2 regions of the Serratia montpellierensis genome follow, and region 2 is predicted to be linked to the other one. Evidence: predicted binding sites of a transcription regulator. Region 2 holds the regulator's gene; the other holds the start of a gene.
The links. Region 2 encodes LexA, which represses DNA repair genes until DNA is damaged. Its sites were predicted from a motif close to TNCTGTATGTACATACAGNA; they were not measured.
Positions count from the first base shown of each region.

Region 1: a site for LexA is predicted at 1,537-1,556, ahead of umuD (translesion error-prone DNA polymerase V autoproteolytic subunit). Genes of this name have one in related genera too.

Region 1 covers NZ_VOSN01000013.1:723,236-730,416, reverse strand. Annotated here, with positions in the region: partial or broken gene FUU19_RS15280 (recombinase family protein) at 1-434, shown strand, start outside; gene FUU19_RS15275 (hypothetical protein) at 510-881, shown strand; partial or broken gene FUU19_RS24765 (SOS response-associated peptidase family protein) at 1,194-1,373, shown strand; gene umuD (translesion error-prone DNA polymerase V autoproteolytic subunit) at 1,562-1,996, shown strand; gene FUU19_RS15260 (TonB-dependent receptor) at 2,093-4,630, shown strand; gene FUU19_RS15255 (sigma-70 family RNA polymerase sigma factor) at 4,799-5,311, shown strand; gene FUU19_RS15250 (FecR domain-containing protein) at 5,329-6,246, shown strand; gene FUU19_RS15245 (energy transducer TonB) at 6,410-7,181, shown strand, end outside.
Region 2 covers NZ_VOSN01000021.1:252,025-259,205, forward strand. Annotated here, with positions in the region: gene dusA (tRNA dihydrouridine(20/20a) synthase DusA) at 1-12, opposite strand, end outside; gene FUU19_RS21815 (sugar O-acetyltransferase) at 125-697, opposite strand; gene zur (zinc uptake transcriptional repressor Zur) at 942-1,454, shown strand; gene FUU19_RS21825 (CsbD family protein) at 1,557-1,766, opposite strand; partial or broken gene dinF (MATE family efflux transporter DinF) at 2,082-3,419, opposite strand; gene lexA (transcriptional repressor LexA) at 3,521-4,129, opposite strand; gene FUU19_RS21840 (diacylglycerol kinase) at 4,232-4,600, opposite strand; gene plsB (glycerol-3-phosphate 1-O-acyltransferase PlsB) at 4,750-7,181, shown strand, end outside.

The DNA of each region.
Region 1 (7,181 bases), on a different contig from region 2:
TAGACCGCCTGACCCGTCTCAGCAACAGTGACTGGATGACGTTGAAAAAGCAGATTGAGCAGCATGAGTTACGGATTGTCAGCCTGCATGTCCCTACCTCATGGCAGGCGCTGTCAGAGAAAGATCCTTCACAGGCGGACCCGATCACCCGTGCAGTAATAACCGCCATCAATAACATGCTAATCGACCTGATGGCCGCGATGTCACATAAGGACTGGTTGAGTCGCCGCCAACGGCAAAAGCAGGGAATTGAACGGGCGCATACGTTGGGTAGATACCGGGGAAAGCAGGCAGATCAGGAACGACATCAGAAAGTCCTGTACTACCGACAGATTAAGAAACTGAGCATCCGAGAAACAGCAGACGCGACAGGCTACAGTACTTCCCAAGTTTGTCGCATTCAGGCCTTCTATAAAGAAGTTGAGACTGATTAAAAAGCAGCCTTAATGTACAATAATTTTCGATATCCAAACTGACCCCATGAACAATCAATGAGTTAGAGGTGAAAGATGATTTCATACAAAAAAATCATACCTGCTCTTGTCATATTCGCTCTATCTAATGCTGTGGCATATGCGAATGATTTCGACAAATCAAATGAAGCGATGGCAATTTCAGCAATAGGTTTTTCTGGCTCAAATGCTCGTGTTGCACATGATGTTTGTGGGGCAACCAATGAGATAATTGATAAATATAAAAAACAAATAAAAGACTCATTAACTAGAACATTAAAGTATGAACAGTCAGGATTCGATACGCATTGGGATAATGGTTGGAAAAATGCTGATTTTTTGGTTAAGTCATTAAGTAATGATGAAGCCTATAAAAAAGAATATTGCCGAGAGGTTTTAGATGGAATTAATAATCCTGAAATGAATTAAGGATTATTCCTTATTCGGGGTTCTACGCCGGAACCCCAGATTTTTCCGTCCGCTAAAATTATCCCGGTTGAGCAGCTTTATACCGTCAGCTCGCAGTGGACCATCAGGGGAAATGTGGCGGTACAGCGTTTGTCGGGTTATCCCAAGCTCCTGGCATAACGTACTGACTTTCGTCTCTGGCCGTCCCATTGATGCCATTACCAGTCGCAATTTTATTGGCGTCATTTTGTAAGGCCGTCCGCCGTTCCTCCCGTGGGCTCTTGCTGAGGCAAGGCCTGCCGCTGTTCTTTGCGGCGTTGTACGCAGCAGAGACCGACGGCCGCGCGCGACTGGCTCGACACCCGCTTAGCCCCGCCCTCTGGTCAAATGCAGGCTGACGTGTACAGCCTGCAGGCAGAGGATTTCGTCTGGCAACCGGTATCGCCCGCCGTCGGCGCCGTTCGCAATGACAATCCCTCACTCATCCTGCCCATCGATACGCCAACGGTCTGAGTGCCGCATTATCCACAGTTTTGGTGGATATCATGTGTGCAAACACACGTGAAGAACGCCAAAAGCTGCAGGAAAAATCGCTCAGAAAATTATTATATTACGCGGGAAAGCGCGATCCGCAGGGGGATTGGGGGTTGCACGCGTTCGCGTTTTGTTTATGCTTAACTGTATAAATATACAGTTTGGTTATGATTATGCTGAGCAATTCAAGATTGTATGCTTTTTCACCAGGTGAACCCCTGACGTTACCGCTGTTTGCCGATCGCGTGGCCTGCGGCTTTCCTTCCCCGGCGCAGGACTACGTCGAAGGCCGGCTGGACATCGGCAAGCTGCTGGTGCGGCACCCGAACGCCACCTATTTCGTGCGCGCCAGCGGCGAATCGATGATCGACGGCAACATTCGTGACGGCGATCTGCTGATCGTCGACAGCGCCTTGACGCCGGAGCACGGCAATATCGTGATCGCCGCGGTGGATGGCGAATTCACCGTCAAAAAACTGCAGCGTCACCCCGATGTGCGGCTGTTGCCGATGAACCCCGCCTACGCGCCGATCGTGTTCGACGACGAGGCGCAGCTGGAGATCTTCGGCGTGGTGACCTTTATCGTCTACGCGGCGCGGTGACTTCGGCATTTTTTTTTCACTTTTTTCTGCCCGATCTTTTTATTGGCGTGACCTCTCTACTGAGTTTCCAGTTCATTACACTCAGGGGAATCCTTCATGGCCATAAAAAACAAGAACGGCGCAGGGCGTACGTTCACATCAGCCAAACGTACCGCCGGGAAGCGGGTCGCTATCGGGGTAGGGTGCGCATTATCGGGCATGCTCACCTCCGCGATGGCGGCGCCCGGTGCGTCGGTGCCACCGGCGGCGGTCGAACAGTCCGCTATCCTGTCCTTCGCCATTCCCGCCGGTGACCTGGCGCCCGCCTTGCAGACGGCGGCCGCTAAGGCCGGCGTGATAGTGATTTTCACGCCCGAACAGACGCGTGGAAAAAACACTGCGGGCCTGCAGGGGCATTATCGCCTCACCGACGCGTTCGATACGCTGTTGGCGGGCAGCGGATTGCGCGCTCAGCAAACCGCACAGGGATATCGGTTGGTCGACGCCGGGCCGGTTCAGCCGTTGACGATACCGGAACTGTCGGTGGTCGGCGGTTTGTCCGACAGCGTCGCCGCCGGCCGTTCGGTGTTGGATAAAGAAGACATCGAACGCGTGCAGGCAGACAATATCGCCAGTTTGCTTGATCGCTTGCCTGGCGTAGGGATGGCGGGCTCGCCACGCCCGGGCGGCCAAAGCCTGAATATCTGGGGCATGGGGGACATGGAAGATGTGAAGGTGGTGCTGGACGGGGCGCCGAAGGGATTTGAGAAATATCGGCAGGGCTCGGTATTCATTGAACCCGAACTGCTGAAAAAGGTTGAGGTCGATAAGGGGCCGCATAACCTGTTGAACGGCAATGGCGGCTTTGGCGGGACCATTACGCTGGAGACCAAAGATGCTGGGGACATGCTGCTGCCGGGCGAAGATTTTGGCGGCTTGCTGAAGTACAGCTACCATACCAACGATCGCCAGGGTATTTACAGCGGTGCGTTGTACGGCCGTACGCCGGAAGGATCCGCCGACGGTTTGATCTACATGAGCAAGCGTGACGGCGGCAACCTGAAGCGGCCGGACGGCACGCGCTTTGCCTATTCCGCCAACGATCAGGCTTCCTACCTGTTAAAAACCAATATTTATCTGAGCGAGGCGCAAACGCTGACGCTGTCGGCGATGCGATCCGATTCCGATGGCTGGCAGCCTTTTGCCGCCAAGCGGGACGATATCGCCGCGCCCAGCCAGGCGGATATCGATAAATATGGCCGGGAAGAAGCGTGGCGCCGCATTCTGGTGTATCGCGACCAGACAGACACCAATTACTCGGTGAAATGGAATCTGGCGCCGGAAACGCAGCCGTTGCTGAATCTGACGCTGTCTTATGCCTATTCGAAGACAGAACAGCATGACAAGCGGCCGGATTCCGCTTCAAAGTCCAGCTATCTCGGTACGCTGGGCAATGAAAGCTGGGTGAACTATACCGATCGGCAGTTTGACGTCAGCAATGAAAGCCGTTTCGCCAGCGGGCCGCTGGATCACAAGCTGTTGCTCGGCGCGCGTTGGCATAAACATCAGCGCGATACCCTGATGTATTACCCCCCGCAGGTGAAAAACGCCAGTTACAACTACGGTTATTTCCAGCCGTACTACATGCCGGCGGGCGAACAGGAAACCCGCAGCGTTTATCTGCAGGATGCGGTCAGCTTCGGCAGCCTGACCGTGACGCCGGGCGTGCGTTACGATCATGTGACCAACACCGGGCAACCGAACCGGGCACCGCGCTATAACGACAGCGATCCAAGCGCGGGCCATGATTACAGCAGCGTGACCTATACCGGCTGGTCGCCGCATTTGGGCGTGATGTGGAAAGCGACGTCGAATCTGTCCCTGTTTGCCGACGTCAGCCGCACCTGGCGCGCACCGGTGATTGACGAACAGTATGAAGTGCAATCCGCCGCATCCAGCGTGCCCGGTACCAGCCGCGGCCTGCAGGTGGAACGCATGACGGGCGTTCGTCTCGGCGCGGTGCTGGACTTCAACGATGTGTTGATGGCGCGAGACAGCCTGCAGATCCGCACTACGTTGTTCCGCAATCGCGGCAAGGACGAGATTTTCTATCGTCGTGGCGTGTTGTGCGACGCCGCACGGCAGGGGGGCCAATGTGGGCAACCGTTGTCGAACTATCGCAACTTGCCGGGCTATACCATTGAGGGCGTGGAGCTCGAATCGTTTTATGACAGCGAAAGCCTGTTCGGCAGCCTGTCGTTCTCCTCGATTCGCGGCAAACGCGACGCTTCACCACGTGATCCGTGGGGCAGCGAAACCTGGATTGCCGAAATTCCACCCGTTACGGCACACGCGATGCTGGGCATGAAAGTGCCGCAGTGGGACATGGCCTTCGGCTGGACCGGCGATTTTGTGCGTAAACAGGATCGTTCACCGGCCGACGGCGATCCGATGGCCGTTGTCTGGGCGCTGCCGAAAACCTCGGGTTATGCATTGCACGGCCTGTTCGCCTCGTGGCAGCCCAGCGGTTTGCAGGGCTTCGAAGCTCGCGTCGCGGTGGACAACCTGTTCAACCGCGATTATTACCCTTACCTGGGCGAATCGGTGTCCGGCGTAGGGCGCAACATCAAGTTTAGCGTTAGCCAACGTTTCTGAATATCCTGCTGACAGGGGCCATTTCGGCCCCTTTTCACGTTTCCTCCCCCCGTATTTCCCTACTTTTTCGCCGTTTATAAATCATCAGCAATCGCTTGACACAGAAGTTACAATTTTAAAATAATAATAATTATCATTTTCAATCTCATTATCAATTGGTGTCACCGAATGGCGAGGAAAGAGGCCGCGGCAGCCAACGGGTTTGCTCAACAGCTTTACCTTGAGCATCACAGTTGGCTATGCCATTGGCTGCGACAGAAGGTTGGGTGTGCGCATCACGCCGAAGACCTGGCGCAGGATACTTTCATCAGTATTTTACTGAGCCCGCAGTTGCTCGCCATTCGGCAACCACGCCCCTTCCTGGCGACCGTAGCGCGCCGGCTGGTGGCGAATTATTACCGGCGTAAAACAATCGAAGAGAGCTATCTGCAGGCCTTGAGCGAGTTGCCGGCGATCGAGGCGCCCTCGCCGGAGGTTCGTCAACAAACCCTCGAAATGCTCGAACAGTTGGATCAGGCGTTGGACGGATTGCCGGCGCACGTCCGCGAGGCTTTCCTGTTGGCGCACCTGCAGGGCATGCGTTATTGCGACATCGCTGAACGTTTACGGGTGTCGACCAGCTCGGTGAAACAATATCTGCAGCGCGCTAATTTGCACTGTTTCTTTGCATTGGCGGCGTAACGGCAGGTGCGGAACCCATGATGGAATCGGATATCGATCGGCAGAGCGCGCGTGAGGCCGCCGCGTGGTTAACGCAGCTGATGTCGGAAGAGGCAAGCGACGCGGATAGGGAAAACTGGCGGCGTTGGTATCAGGCGAAACCGGAAAATGAACGCGCCTGGCGGCATATCGCCGCGTTTTCATCCCGTTTTTCTCTGCTTAACGGGGCGGCGGCGCAGCGTAGTCTGTCGCAGTTACCGAACCCGCAACGTCGTCGGTTGCTGAGAAGCCTGGCGGCCATCGGCGTGGTGGGGACGGTTGGTGTCGGTTCGGGCGCGCTGCCATGGCGCCCCTGGCTGGCGGATTACCGTACGGCGGTGGGGGAGCAGCAAACCGTCGCGTTGGCGGATGGCGCGCAGTTGATGCTGAACACGCAAACGGCGGTCAACGTCAGCCGTCAGCAGGCCACATTGCTGGAAGGCGAAATGATGGTGAATCTGCCGCCGGAAAGCGGTGCGTTGACGGTGAGATTGCCGCAGGGCGAGATCATGGTGCAGGCTGCTCGCTTCAGCATTCGCCTGTGGGAAACTTACAGTGATATCGCCGTTTATCTTGGTCGGGTCACGATCCTTTCACCGGCGCATCGGAACGCGGTGCTCAACGCCGGTCAGGGCGGCAGATTAAGCCGGCAAGGCATTGGCGAACCGTATCGCGTGACGCAAGAGCCCGGTTGGCGGCAAGGCATGCTGCTGGCCGACAACATGCGGCTGGACGACTTCCTGATGGAACTGGGGCGTTATCGTCAGGGCGTTATTCGCTGCCGGCCGGAGGTCGCCGGCCTGAGGCTCTCCGGTGCGTTCCCGCTGGCTGACCCCGAGCGCGTCATCGCGGCACTGCCCGGCGCGTTGCCGGTTAGGGTAAATATGCTGTCAAAATACTTCATCACCGTATCCTAAAGTTTTTTACTCTGCCATTAGGGTATTTCCTTTTCTATTGACCTGTTCTTTCTCGTTACCTGCCCGGTGCCGCGTGCCTAAACGACCTTTCTGACATACCCCGACTGCCGTTGACCGCTGCGTACGTTGGTCTGTTTTGCGCTTAACCTGAGTACCGTTTTCTATGTTCAATCACAACGTATTATCTGGCGATTTCTCTTTACCCCCTACAGGCGGGCGATGGCGCTGGGCTACCGCCAATGTGTTGGCGTTGGGTCTGCATGGTGCGTTGTTGCTTGGCCTTGGTTATCACCTGGTGCCACCGTTGCTGCCCGCGGCGCAACCGATGGTGTTGATGATGGTTGCCGAGCAGGCTGAATCGACACCCAACACGGAGCCGATGCCAACCGGTGTGCGCCAGGTACAGGCGGTGGCGCAACGGCAGGTAAATCGGGAACCGGAGGCGGCGATGCCTCCGCTGATTCATGCGCCGCGTGCAACGGAGCGGCAGAGCAAGGCCAAAGGGCAACGGAACGACCCCATCAAACCGAAGACGGAACCGCCGCGCCCAAGGCAAGAGGAACAGGAAAAAATGGCGTCTGCAAACTCAATAGCATCAAGTACCAGCGCGCCGCCGTCTCTGGACGGAAAGCGTGTTGCCGCGCCGCAAACCAGCGTGGCGTCGCAGCTTAGCCAGGATGCCTCGGTCTGGAGCGGCCTGCTGTTGGCGCATTTGAGCCGCTTCAAACGTTATCCCGCCCTGGCGGTACGCCAACAGCGCCAAGGTGTGGTTCAGGTTGCCGTGACGCTGGATCGGCAGGGAAACGTGCTGGGCGTGAAGCTATTGCGATCGAGTGGCGTTGCTTCGCTCGATCGGGAGGCGCTTCAGTTACCGCAGCGCGCTTCTCCACTTCCCGCACCCGGCAATGAGATCGCAGCGGGGCAGCGGGAATTCA
Region 2 (7,181 bases):
GTCTTTCGTCATGCTGAGTTACTGGCTACCTGAGTCTGTCTGGGTTCAACGAACGGCGCGCGGCCGCAAACGGCTATTATAACGACAATCGGCGCCGTTGGGAAAACCCGCCTTCGCTTCCCCCCTATTCCAACGCGCGGATAACCCGGCACGGCTGCCCCAGCGCCAGCACATTGGCCGGGATGTCGCCGGTCACGATGCTGCCCGCGCCGATAGTCGTGCCGTCGCCGATGGTCACTCCCGGCAGGATCACCACGTTACCACCGATCCACACGTTGTTGCCGATGGACACCGGCTGTGCCGAAGTGCGGAAAGGAAAGGCCGGGTCGCCGGTAAAGCGTTCGCCAGCCTTCAGCGGGTGGCTCGGCGTGTAGATTTGCACGTTGGGGCCGATCAGCGTGTTGTCGCCGATGGTGATGGTATTGCAATCGAGGAACACCGCATTGACATTGATAAAACAGTTCTTGCCGATACGAACATGCTGCCCATAGTCGCACCAGAATGGCGTTTCAATCCAGCTCGCCTCGCCCCAGGCGCCGAACAGCTCACCGAGCAGGCGGTTTTTTTCGTCCGCCTGATGCGAATCCAGCTCGCCCAGGCTTTTGGTTAACGCTCTGGCCCGATGGTACATAGCAATCAGTTCTTCATCGCGGCTGTTGTACTCCAGGCCGCTTAACAGCTTCTCTCTTTCCGTCATCACACAAGGCTCCTGCTCATAGCGGGGTGAAACGCGTTATACCGCCCTCGCCCGCCGCTCTCCAGCGCTAAAACCGGCAATGTTGATTTGCCGCCCGGCGGAGGGGAAAAGTTGTGATGCATCTCTCTTTTAGCGACCTCGACGCGCTTTTCCCTGCGCTATCCTCAGGGGAAAAGGGGGCAACTCTCGGCGATTCGCCGTAATCATGGTAAAATCGGCTTTTTTACGTACCGGGATATTTGCGATGAACTCAACCACCCAGGAAAAGCTGTTGGCACAGGCGGAACGCCTCTGCCAGCAACGCAATGTGCGATTGACGCCGCAACGGCTGGAAGTGCTGCGTCTGATGACTCAGCAACCCGGTGCAATCAGCGCTTATGACCTGCTCGATCTGCTGCGCGTCGCCGAACCGCAGGCCAAGCCGCCGACGGTATACCGCGCGCTGGATTTTCTGCTGGAGCAAGGGTTTATCCATCGAGTGGAATCGGCCAACAGTTACGTGCTGTGCCACCATTTCGAACAGCCGATGCACACGTCCGCACTGTTTATCTGCGACCGCTGCGGCCAGGTGACCGAACGCACGACAGAAGGCGTAGAGGAAACGCTGCAGAAACTGGCGCAGGAAGCCGGATTTGCGCTGCGGCACAGCGTGGTGGAAGCACACGGTCTGTGCGCCGGCTGCGTGGAGGTTGAGGCGTGCGACAGCAAGCATGACTGCGCCGAACACGATCACAGCATCGCCATCAAGAAGAAGTAATACGAAGTCAGGTACCTCCCTGTACCTGCGGCCGGGGCGCCAGAGGATGAGAGCGACGCCGGCCTGCGCTGGGTAAGCCGCCTTCAATGGCGGCCCTGCAGATTACCAGCGGTGTTTGGTGTGATCTTCCCAGGCTTTCACCTCTTTCTCGGCCGCCTCTTTCTGGTAACCGTAGCGCTCCTGGATTTTGCCGACCAGCTGTTCGCGTTTCCCTTCGATGACCGTCAGATCGTCATCGGTCAGCTTGCCCCATTTTTCCTTCACTTTGCCTTTAAGCTGCTTCCAGTTACCGTCGGCTTGATCTTTATTCATAGTCTCTCCGTTAACCTGTGGTGAATCAGTGATCCCTGTCGCCGGCCGGGGTTAACCAGAAATTTTTCTGACCGATACCCCCTTCACCTTAAGGAATACCGTTCCCCTTTATTCTCCAGCCACATGATTCATTCTAGTTGAACATGGAAATAAAAAAGCCAAACATCAGAATAAAAAACCATTAAAAAACAAAATAAAAATAAAAAACGCCAACAAACAACGAACTAAGCCGGGAAAAACCAGGCTGAAAACATGTAAGCAAACATGAACCAAAACATAAGGGAAATTAATAATTAACCCAGCAAAGCGTCCGGTTTAGCGAGCGGCAAACCAGCTGCCGCGCACCTGATGGCGGTGCCAAATCCAACCCAGCGCCACGCCGCGCAACGTCAGAAACACCGCCAGCGCCAGCCAAAGCCCGTGGTTGCCAAGCAGCGGCACGCTGAACAGCGCCACGCCATATCCTGCCGCGGCCACCGCCATGCTGTTACGCATCTCGGCGCCGCGCGTGGCGCCGATAAACATGCCGTCCAGCAAATAGCACCACACCCCGACCAGCGGCAGAATGACCTGCCACGGTAAATAGTGGGCGGCCAACGCACGCAGCTCCGGTAAGGAGGTCAACGCCGCCACGATCTGCTGGCCTGGTGTATGCCATCACCGGCCGAAGGCCAACGCGACCAACCCCGCCTGCCTGCAGGCCGCGTGCCACACCTTACGCAGTTGGCTGTCGTCCCGGGCACCGTAGGCGTGGCCCGAATGGGCCTCCACCGCATAAGCGAAGCCGTCGAGCGCATAGGCGGTAAACGTCAGCAGGTTCATCAACACCGCGTTAACCGCCACCACGTCGCTCCCCAGGCGAGCGCCGAAAATGGTCAGCGATGCGAAGCACAGTTGCAGCAACAGTGAACGCAACATGATGTCGCGGTTAAGCGCCAGCAGCCGACGCAGATCGCCACGCCAGGCCTGACGCAGCATCGGCAGGGTGATACCGCGCAGGCGCATTACCCGCCACGCCAGCCACAGGCCAAGCAAGAACGTGGCATATTCGGCGATGGCGGTTGCCGCCGCCGCCCCTCGCACGTTCCAGCCCAGGCCCATCACCAGCCAGATATCCAGCACGATGTTCAGCAGGTTGCCGACGATCAGCAGGATCACCGGCGCCCGCACGTACTGCACGCCGAGCAGCCAGCCCAGCAGCACCAGATTAGCCAGCGCCGCCGGCGCACTCAGCCAGCGGATTTCAAGAAAACGCCGCGCCTGTTCCAGCACCTCGCCATTACCACCGACGATCCGCAGCGCCAGTTCGATCAGCGGGTAGCGCAGCAGGACGATCGCCGCCCCGGCCAGCAGCGCCAGCAGCAGCGGCTGCATAAAGGCGCGCGCCAGCGCCTGCGGGTTCTGTGCCCCCAGCGCCTGCGCCGCCAGGCCGGTGGTGCTCATGCGCAGGAACAACAGCAGCATGAACAGGAAGCTGGTCGCCACCGCGCCGATCGCGACGCCCCCCAGATAGATCGGGCTGTCGAGGTGGCCGATCACCGCGGTGTCCACCAGCCCGAGCAGCGGTACGGTGATATTGGAGAAAATCATCGGCAAAGCCAGGCGCCACAGGGCTTTATCGGTGTCGCTGGTGAAGACGGAAATCAAGCGCATGATGAAATGTTCCCGTAGCAGTGGCGAAGGACAAGGTCAGAAACAAAAACGCCCCAGAACAGGGGCGATTGATACAAGGGGTGGCACTGAGGGTGCGGCGATTAGATCCAGTCGCCGTTGCGTATCACGCCGACCGCCAGCCCTTCGATAGTGAAATTCTGCTGGCGCAGATCGACCACGATCGGTTGGAATTCGTTGTTCTCCGGCAGCAACTCGACCACGTTGCCGTGTTTTTTCAGGCGTTTGACCGTCACTTCGTCTTCGATGCGTGCCACCACGACCTGGCCGTTGCGCACGTCTTGCGTTTTGTGCACCGCCAGCAGATCGCCGTCCAGAATGCCGATGTCGCGCATCGACATGCCGTTCACCCGCAGCAGGAAATCGGCGCTCGGCTTAAACAGGGAAGGATCCACCTGGTAGTGCCCTTCGATGTGCTGCTGCGCCAACAGCGGCTCGCCGGCGGCGACGCGGCCGATCAGCGGCAGCCCCTCTTCTTCTTCCATCAGCAGGCGGATACCGCGCGACGCACCGGAGACGATTTCGATCACGCCTTTGCGTGCCAGCGCCTTCAGGTGCTCTTCGGCGGCGTTAGGCGAACGGAACCCCAGACGCATCGCGATCTCGGCACGCGTTGGCGGCATGCCCGTTTGCGAAATATGATCGCGAATCAGATCGTAGACCTCTTGCTGTCTGGTAGTTAGTGCTTTCATTCCGCCCCCTGTTTGTTTATACAGTCTTGCTGTGAGTATATACAGGTAAGCGCGGATTGGGAACCGAAGAATAAATAAAAATCAGTCAGTAGGCGCCTTTCGTCAGCCAAAATGCTGCCACAAGACCGTGCCCCAAACGAACAGCGCCAGTACGATCGCCAGCGACACCGCCGCCGACCCCATGTCCTTGGCCCGTCCGGACAGCTCATGGTGTTCGCTGCCGATGCGATCCACCACCGCCTCGATCGCGCTGTTCAGGATCTCGACGATCATCACCAGCGCTACCGATCCGATCAATAAAATGCGCGCTATCGCACCCACATCCAGCCAGACTGCCAGTATGATAGCCAAGAGGGTGACCACCAGTTCCTGTCGGAACGCCGCCTCGTGTTGCCAGGCGGCGGAAAGCCCTTTATAGGAATAGCCGGCGGCCTTGATGATGCGGGTCAGTCCGGTTGCTTGGTTTGCCATGTTTTCGTGCCTTTCTCAGAGGTCGGTCATAATAACAAGAGTCTAGAACAGTCCGCGCTGACGGCTCTCGGTTTTCGAACACCACAGATCTGCTACCCGGTTTCTGGTATGCTTGCGGCGCATTGCTAACAAGAGGCTTCACGTTGTTTATGTCAGGTTGGCGTAAAATTTATTATAAAATATTGAATTTACCACTTAAATTGTTGGTAAGAAGTAAGGTCATCCCTTCAGATCCGGTTACCGAGCTAGGGTTGGATCCCTCACGGCCGATTTTGTATGTTTTACCTTACAATTCCAAGGCGGATTTGCTGACGCTGCGCACCCAGTGCCTGGCGCAGGATCTGCCCGATCCGCTCAACTCGCTGGAGATCGACGGCACCGTGCTGCCGAGCTACGTGTTCATTCACGACGGCCCGCGCGTGTTCCGCTACTACACCCCGAAAGAAGAGTCGGTAAAGCTGTTCCACGACTATCTGGATCTGCATCGCAGCAATCCGGATCTCGACATTCAGATGCTTCCGGTTTCGGTCATGTTCGGCCGCTCGCCGGGCCGCGAAGGCCACGGCACGCCGCACCTGCGTCTGTTGAACGGCGTGCAGAAATTCTTCGCCGTGCTGTGGCTCGGCCGCGACAGCTTCGTGCGTTTCTCCAACACCGTTTCGCTGCGCCGCATGGCGACCGAACACGGCACGGATAAAACCATCGCGCAGAAACTGGCGCGCGTGGCACGCATGCACTTCTCGCGTCAGCGCCTGGCCGCGGTAGGCCCGAGCCTGCCGGCCCGTCAGGATCTGTTCAACAAGCTGTTGGCGTCCAAAGCGATCGAAAAAGCGGTCGAGGACGAAGCGCGCAGCAAGAAGATCTCGCACGAGAAGGCCCAACAGAACGCCATCGCGCTGATGGAAGAGATCGCCGCCGATTTCTCCTACGAAACCGTGCGCCTGTCCGACCGCGTGCTGAGCTGGACCTGGAACCGGCTGTATCAGGGCATCAACGTCACCAACGCCGAACGCGTGCGCCAGCTGGCGCAGGACGGCCACGAGATCGTCTACGTGCCCTGCCACCGCAGCCACATGGATTATCTGCTGCTGTCCTACGTGCTGTATCACCAGGGCCTGGTGCCGCCGCACATCGCCGCCGGCATCAACCTCAACTTCTGGCCGGCGGGTCCGATCTTCCGCCGCCTGGGCGCGTTCTTCATCCGCCGCACCTTCAAGGGCAACAAGCTGTACTCGACGGTGTTCCGCGAATACCTCGGCGAGCTGTTCACCCGCGGTTACTCGGTGGAATACTTCGTGGAAGGCGGCCGTTCCCGCACCGGGCGTCTGCTGGAGCCGAAGACCGGCACCCTGTCGATGACCATTCAGGCGATGCTGCGCGGCGGTGCCCGTCCGATCACGCTGGTGCCGATCTACATCGGCTACGAGCACGTGATGGAAGTGGGCACCTATGCCAAAGAGCTGCGTGGCGCCACCAAGGAAAAAGAGAGCCTGCTGCAGATGCTGCGCGGCCTGCGCAAGCTGCGCAATCTGGGCCAGGGTTATGTCAACTTTGGCGAGCCGCTGCCGTTGACCGCTTACCTCAACCAGCACGTGCCGCAGTGGCGCGAGTCTATCGATCCGATCGAGGCTCAGCGCCCAAGCTGGCTGACGCCGACGGTCAACGATCTGGCCGGCCAGATCATGGTGCGCATCAACAACGCCGCCGCGGCCAACGCCATGAACCTGTGCTCCACCGCGCTGCTGGCCTCGCGCCAGCGTTCGCTGACCCGCGAACAATTGCTCGAGCAGCTCGAGTGCTACCTGCAGCTGATGCGCAATGCGCCTTACGCGCATGACGTCACCGTACCGACGCAAACGCCGGACGAGCTGCTGGATCACGCGCTGAACATGAACAAGTTCGAGGTGGAAAAGGACAACATCGGCGACATCATCATTCTGCCGCGCGAGCAGGCGGTGCTGATGACCTATTACCGCAACAACATCCACCACCTGCTGGTGTTGCCGTCGCTGATCGCCAGCATTGTGATGCATCATCGCCGGGTGTCGCGCACCGAGCTGCTGCGCCAGATCGGCATGATCTACCCGATGCTGAAAGCCGAGCTGTTCCTGCATAACGATAAGGAACAGCTGTCGGAAGTGCTGCGGCCGATGATCGACGAGCTGATCCGTCAACAGCTGATCTGCGACAAAGGCGACGAGCTGGTGCTGAACCCGGCGCGCATTCGCCCGCTGCAGCTGCTGGCCGCCGGGGTGCGCGAAACCCTGCAACGCTACGCCATCACTATGTCGATCCTCAGCGCCAACCCGAGCATCAACCGCGGCGCGCTGGAGAAAGAGAGCCGCATCATGGCGCAACGTCTGTCGGTGCTGCACGGCATCAACGCGCCGGAGTTCTTCGACAAGGCGGTGTTCTCCACCCTGGTGGCGACGCTGCGCGAAGAAGGCTATATCAACGACAGCGGCGATGCGATCCGCGAACACACCCTCGAGGTGTACAACATGCTGAGCGATCTGATCACGCCGGAAATCAAGCTGACCATCGAAAGCGTCAACATGCCGGAAGAGACCAACGTTCTGCC